Geotalea uraniireducens: one gene and its partner. The protein of the gene in region 1 binds, or shares a complex with, the protein of each later gene. Links are inferred from orthologs where the notes say so. Each region holds a gene or a part of one and is shown on either strand. Other genes may lie near its edges.

The links.
Region 2: the proteins of trxA (region 1) and trxB are in contact, whole or in part, in a crystal structure (PDB 1F6M), measured with the Escherichia coli proteins. The link is inferred for Geotalea uraniireducens from one-to-one orthologs.

The regions. Positions count from the first base shown.
Region 1 is NZ_AP027151.1:289,178-292,481, forward strand. The notes cover bases 92-3,079. They hold trxA (thioredoxin TrxA), read left to right. Parts: upstream 92-1,414; coding sequence 1,415-1,744; downstream 1,745-3,079. Other genes in these bases: ccsB (c-type cytochrome biogenesis protein CcsB), read right to left, coding at 92-532; QMN23_RS01335 (precorrin-2 dehydrogenase/sirohydrochlorin ferrochelatase family protein), read right to left, coding at 529-1,203; QMN23_RS01345 (TlpA family protein disulfide reductase), read left to right, coding at 1,777-2,277; uvrC (excinuclease ABC subunit UvrC), read right to left, coding at 2,252-3,079. Outside these bases: more of ccsB, read right to left, coding at 1-91; more of uvrC, read right to left, coding at 3,080-3,304. UniProt on the Escherichia coli protein: Participates in various redox reactions through the reversible oxidation of its active center dithiol to a disulfide and catalyzes dithiol-disulfide exchange reactions.
Region 2 is NZ_AP027151.1:456,870-460,046, reverse strand. Bases 317-3,177 are described here. They hold trxB (thioredoxin-disulfide reductase), read right to left. Parts: upstream 2,292-3,177; coding sequence 1,341-2,291; downstream 317-1,340. Other genes in these bases: QMN23_RS02140 (cation diffusion facilitator family transporter), read left to right, coding at 2,494-3,177. Outside these bases: QMN23_RS02155 (recombinase family protein), read left to right, coding at 1-250.

The DNA of each region.
Region 1 (3,304 bases):
TTTCGTCGAGAATGTCGAGCGGCGGCAGCTTCTGGTACATCGGGCCGAGCTTTTTGCTCTTGAGGAAGTGTTCCTGAATCAGATACATGATGGCGGCGCCAAACGCCACGGCAAATGCGGCGTAGCTGAGAAATGCCATCGTGGTGTGAACGACCAGCCAGCGGCTCTGCAGGGCTGGATTGAGCGGGGAGATCGCTGACGGGAAGCCGGTTGATGCCACCATGATCAAAAGGGCCAGGGGGGTCACGAAAGAGCCGAGGATGTAAATTTTGTAACGGCGCTCGAAGGTGATGTAAACGGCCACCACTGCCAGACTGAAAAACGAGAGCGACTCGTGGAGGTTGGTGATGGGGGTGTGTCCCGCCTCGTAGAACCGGTCGACAGTAAAGACACAGTGAGCGGCAAGTCCGATGGAGAGTAGCCAGCGGCCGATGCGGCCGATATTCTGGCGGGGCTTTACCAGGTAGGCCATGTAAGCAACAGTCGCGGCGAGATAGATTGCCAGGGTTATCTTGAAGAGCAGGGCATTCATGGGCGGTCCTTTGACTGTACTCCCAATTCGGTCGTCGTGTACCCGGGGCCGAGCAGGTTGGTGAGCAGGCGATCGACCTCCTGATATCGCCGCCTTTTGAGCAGCTTGGCGAGCTCGGAAGCCGCGAGGTCGTTTAAAATTTTCTTATTGTAAGCGGTGTTATCAGAGGCCGTCAACAGCTTTTCGCGCACGGCGCCCAGGATCGTCAGCGCTTCATCATACTCGCTGCCATAGCGCTTCGCCAACTGATCGCGGATATTACGGGCGAGAGCCGGGCTTTTCCCGCCGGTCGAAACGGCGATGGTCAGCTCGCCGCGCCGTAGGATTGCCGGCGTCGTAAAGTTCCCCCGTTCCTGGTGGTCGACGGCGGCAACCAGGATCTGCCGCGCTACCGCCGCGGCGGCAACGGCGCTGTTGACTGCCGGATCGTCGGTAGCGGCAAAGATCATGAACACGCCATCCAGGTCTTCCGGCGCGAAGGCGCGTTGGCGGTGGTCGATTTTTCCCTCATCGCGCAAGGTGCAAAGCGGGGCGGTGAGCTCGGGGGCAATAACCGTGATTGCGGCACCGGCCGGGAGCAGGGAGAGGCATTTTTGCAGGGCGACCCGCCCTCCGCCGACAATGACGACGTTTCGGCCCTGCAGACGCAGGTTGATGGGAAATAGTTCCATCGGGAGCAGCCTTGTCCGGGAAAAGAGGTAATACCAATAGGGTAACGGTGTAGCAGATTTTAGCCGCTTTGCCAAGGGGATAGAGTGGAATGAGCTGTGCCGGCAACCGGCAATCGCTCTCACCGGGTCGGGGATTTCCTCCTTGATGTTTTCAGGAAGCTCGGCTATATTCTGAAAGTGCAATTTATGTCCACCGCTAAAGGAGGCTTTAATGGCTAGCGACAAAGTACTGACATTCAGCGATGATACGTTCGACGCCGATGTTCTTAAATCCGATATCCCGGTACTGGTTGATTTCTGGGCAACCTGGTGCGCTCCCTGTAAGGCGATTGCACCGGTAATCGACGCCATTGCCGAGGAGTTTGAAGGTAAGGTGAAAGTCGGCAAGGTCAATGTTGACGATAATCCGGGCACCCCCGGCAAGTACGGTGTCCGTGGCATTCCGACGGTTATTCTCTTCAAGGAAGGGAAGGTGGTGGATCAGGTCGTCGGAGCGGTTCCCAAGGCGCAGCTCGAAGCCCTGATCAAAAAAGCCCTGTAACATACAAACAGGCTGTGGTGAGGTTCTAGACGATGCGTATCCGGTTAGTCGTGGCGATGTTCCTTCTGGTGTTGGCAGTTCCCGCGTCCTCTTTTGCCATGGCGCAAAAAGGGCAGCCTGCCCCGCCAATCAAAGTGGTGAGTACTTCCGGGCAGCAGATTTCCCTGGCGAACTATCACGGATACGTGCTGGTAATCGATTTTTTCGCCACGTGGTGCCCGCCTTGCCGGGAAGCCATCCCCCACCTGATAGCCTTGAATCGCAAATACGGCAAGCAAGGTTTGCAGGTTCTCGGCCTGTCGCTCGACGAGGGTGATGAGCAGGGCGTGAAGGACTTTGTGGCCGGGAAACGGTTCAACTATCCGGTGGCCCTTGCCAACGAAGGGATACAGACCGATTACGGGCTCCGCTCGTTACCGACGGTGTACGTCATTGACAAGAAGGGGATTGTCGCCGAGAGATTCATGGGCGGGTCCGATGCAACCCTGAAAAGCATGGAAGACCTGATCAAGAAGCTTCTGGCCGAGCCTTAGCGGACGGTCTTTCCGTAATTGTGTCAGCAGCGGCTTCCCTTTCCGGGGAGCCGCTGTTTTCGTCTGGATGCAATGCCTGCCAAATATTTTCCACGACGTTGGCCGGAAGAAAAGATGCGGCCATCAGCTCTTCACGACGTGCTTTCCTGAGCCCGGCAAGACTGCCGAATCGTTTCAACAATTCCCGCCGTCGTTTGCTGCCCACTCCCGCGATGTTGTCCAGCAGCGAGTGAAGCGTCTCCTTCTGTCGCAACTGTTTATGATAGGTAATAGCGAAGCGGTGCGCCTCATCGCGGATTTGTGCCAGCAGGAGGAGAGGGCGCGAATTCTGCCTGAGCACCACCGGATTTTTTCTCCCCGGCAGAAACACCCGTTCATTGCTCCGCTGGATCTCTTCTCCGGTCATTTCCCGCTCAACCCGACTTTTTGCCAGGGAAACCGTATCGATCCCCTTGATGCCGAGTTCGTCGAGGGCCGCGGTGACGGCGTTCAACTGGCCAATCCCGCCATCGATGAGGATCAGGTCAGGGGTGTTGTTTTCGGTCATGTCCCTGCTGAAGCGCCGCGAGAGGACTTCGCGCATCATGGCGAAATCGTCTGAACCATGGACGGTCCTGATGCGGTAGCGCCGATACCCGGATTTGTCGGCTTTCCCGTTGAAGAAAGAAACCCGACTGCCAACGGCGAACGTTCCCTGGATTGTCGAAATGTCATAGCACTCGATTCGGTGCGGGACGTTCCGCAGGTGGAGACGATCTTGCAGCTCGGCCAGTACCGTCTCGGCACTGGCGACCCGGTCGAGTTCCTTTTGCAGTGCTGATTCGGCATTCTTGATCGCCAGTTTTACCAATTCAACCTTGGTCCCCCGCCGCGGATAGACGAATTTCGTTTTCCGGCGACGCCGTTCGGTAACGAGTTCGGTCAGCGCCGAAAGGTCGTCGTTGGGCATTGGCAGCAGAACTTCGCCCGGGATGACAACGTCTCGCTGATAATAGTCGGTGAGAAACGACGAGAGGCATTCGTTGTC
Region 2 (3,177 bases), 170 kb from region 1 along the record:
GCAGGCGGAGATTGATTTCATCAAGACGAATGAAATCGGTAGATCGTTCGTTATCGAAAGAGCTACTACGCTTACATCGCTTTGGGGAATGCTTAGCTACGATGCTAGGCAGCAAGTCGTGAAGGAACTCTTGGACCGGGTTGATGTCGGCGAAGAATCCCTCCATTTTGTCTTCTATTATATCCCCACTTTTGTGCCAGTAGAGAAAGGTTCACACACCCACAGGGATTCATCGCCGCAACGAGCATGAACCGTGACGGATATGTGAGCGACATCAGGGCGCGGGAGATGGTCACCTTGCCGTCTTCCAGCGGCTGGCGGAGCACTTCGAGGACATGCTTCTTGAATTCGGGGAGTTCGTCGAGGAACAGCACGCCGTGGTGGGAAAGGGAGACTTCGCCGGGGCGGGGGGTATTGCCGCCGCCGATCAGGCCGATGTCGGAGATAGTATGGTGCGGGGTACGGAACGGCCGCCGGGCGACCAGGGCCTTTTCACGGTCCAAGAGCCCCATGACGCTGTAGATCTTGGTGGTTTCGATCGCTTCGGCGAAGGTCATCCGGGGGAGGATGGTCGGGATCCGCCGGGCAAGCATGGTTTTCCCCGAACCGGGTGGACCGATCATCAACAGATTGTGCGACCCGGCCGCCGCCACTTCGAGGGCTCGCTTGGCGTGCTCCTGCCCTTTCACCTCGGCAAAGTCGTCCCACGGCTCGCCGTCCCGGTCGAAAAGCCCCTGGAGGTCGACCCGGTGCGGCGCAATCTCCCGCTCACCGTTGAGAAACTCGACTACCTCGGCCAGTTCGCCGACACCGATCACCTCGACCCCCTCGACCACGGCCCCCTCCGGAGCGTTTTCCCGGGGGACGACGATTCCCCGCAGTCCGGCACTGCGGGCGGCAACCGCCACCGGCAGGCAGCCGCGGATCGGCTTGACGCTGCCGTCGAGCGACAGCTCGCCCAGCAGGAGATATTCGTGCAACCGTTCACTTTTGATGATGCCGGTGGCGGCCAGGATACCGACCGAGATCGGAAGGTCGAAGGCGGCCCCCTCCTTTTTCAGGTCGGCGGGGGCCAGGTTGACGGTAATCTTGCGGGGCGGGAAATCATAGCCGGCGTTTTTCAGCGCCGATTTGACCCGGTCCTTGCTTTCCTTGACCGCCCCGTCGGGGAGGCCGACGGTGGCGAACTGGGGCAGGCCGGCGGAGATATCCACTTCGACATCGACGACGACGGCGTCGATCCCCAGCAGGGCGCTGGACAGGGCCTTGGCGAGCATAATCTTCCCTCCGTGGAATCAACTGGGGCGTAGCGGAGGCGTCCTGCCTCCCGGCCCGCCAAGCTAGGGCTTGAGCATATCGAGATACCGCTCGGCATCGAGTGCTGCCATACAGCCGGACCCGGCCGAGGTGATTGCCTGGCGGTAGATCGCATCCTGGACGTCGCCGGCGGCGAAAACCCCGGGGACGCTGGTGGCGGTGACGTTGCCATCATTGCCGCACTGGGTACGGATGTACCCGTTCTCCATATCGAGCTGGCCGACGAACAGCTCGGTGTTAGGGGTGTGACCGATGGCGATGAAGACGCCGTGCACTGCCAGCTCCTTGGTCGAACCGCTCCGGTGCCGAAGCCGGACCCCGGTCACGCCCGACTCGTCGCCGAGCACCTCATCCAGTTGGTGGTTCCACTCGATGGTGACATTACCGGTCTTGGTCTTTTCGATCAGCTTGTCGGCGAGAATCTTCTCCGAACGGAGCTGGTCGCGCCGATGGACGACTGTCACATGGCTGGCAATATGGGAGAGATACAGGGCCTCTTCAACGGCAGTGTTCCCACCGCCGATCACCACTACGTCCTTCCCCCGGTAGAAAAAACCGTCGCAGGTGGCACAGGCCGAAACCCCTTTCCCCTTGAACCTGCTTTCGGACGGGAGGCCGAGATAGCGGGCCGAGGCACCGGTAGAGATGATCAGGGCATCACAGGTATAGATGCCGTTGTCCCCTTCGAGGCGGAACGGCCGCTGGCTGAGATCGGCCTTACCGATCTGGTCGACGAACATTTCAGTGGCGAAGCGTTCGGCATGGCGGCGCATCCGTTCCATTAGCTCGGGGCCGAGGACGCCATCGACATCGCCGGGCCAGTTATCCACCTCGGTGGTAGTCATCAGCTGTCCCCCCTGCTGCAGGCCGGTGATGAGCGTCGGCGCCAGATTGGCCCGGGCGGCGTAGACAGCCGCAGTGTAGCCGGCAGGGCCGGAGCCGAGAATAATCAAGCGACGGTGCATCGTTTCCATAGACGAGATCCTCCCGAAAAAGTCGGGCTACGATAGCAGTAACGGGCCGGAATTGCAAGGGCTGTCGGGCGCTTTCCGATTGACCGGTCGGGAGCCCTCTGCTACACTTTCAATTAATGAAAGCGTGCGCATCCCGCAGTTGATGCCGACGATCTCCTCGCCAGCCAACCGCCGGTGCCGGGCTTGATCCGCGAGGTAAACGATGCACGCCGAGAGCCATCTCGACCGGAGCATAGCCGGCCGTTTCACATACGCCATCGTCCTGACCGCCCTTACGCTTATCGCCGAGGTCGCCGGCGGCATCTGGACCAACTCGCTGGCACTGCTCTCCGACGCCGCCCACGTCTTTCTCGACCTTTTCGCCCTCTTCCTGTCGCTGGCGGCGATCAAACTCTCTTCGTACCCGGCATCCGACACCCGGACATTCGGCTGGCACCGAACCGAGGTCTTCGCCTCGTTCATCAACGGCGCGACGGTTTTCCTGATGGCGGTGGGGATCTTTTACGAGGCGGCGGGGCGGCTCTTCAATCCCGAGGCGGTAAAAAGCCTGCCAATGCTGATTATCGCCACCATCGGCCTGGTAATGAACCTGGTAGCCGCCTCCGCCCTGCACGGTCATTCCCACGACGACCTCAACGTTCGCAGCGCCTTTCTCCATGTCCTCGGCGACGCGGCGGCGTCGGTCGGGGTTATCGTCGGCGGCGCGATCATCTATTTCACCGGCTGGTACCTGCTCGACGCCCTGATCTCCATCGGTATCGGCTGCGCCATTTTTTCCGGCTCCTGGCGGGTACTGCGCGAATCGACCCACATCCTCCTGGAAGGGGTGCCGCGAGGGTTGAGCACCCAGGCGGTGGCCGACGCCATCGCCGGCATCGAGGGGGTG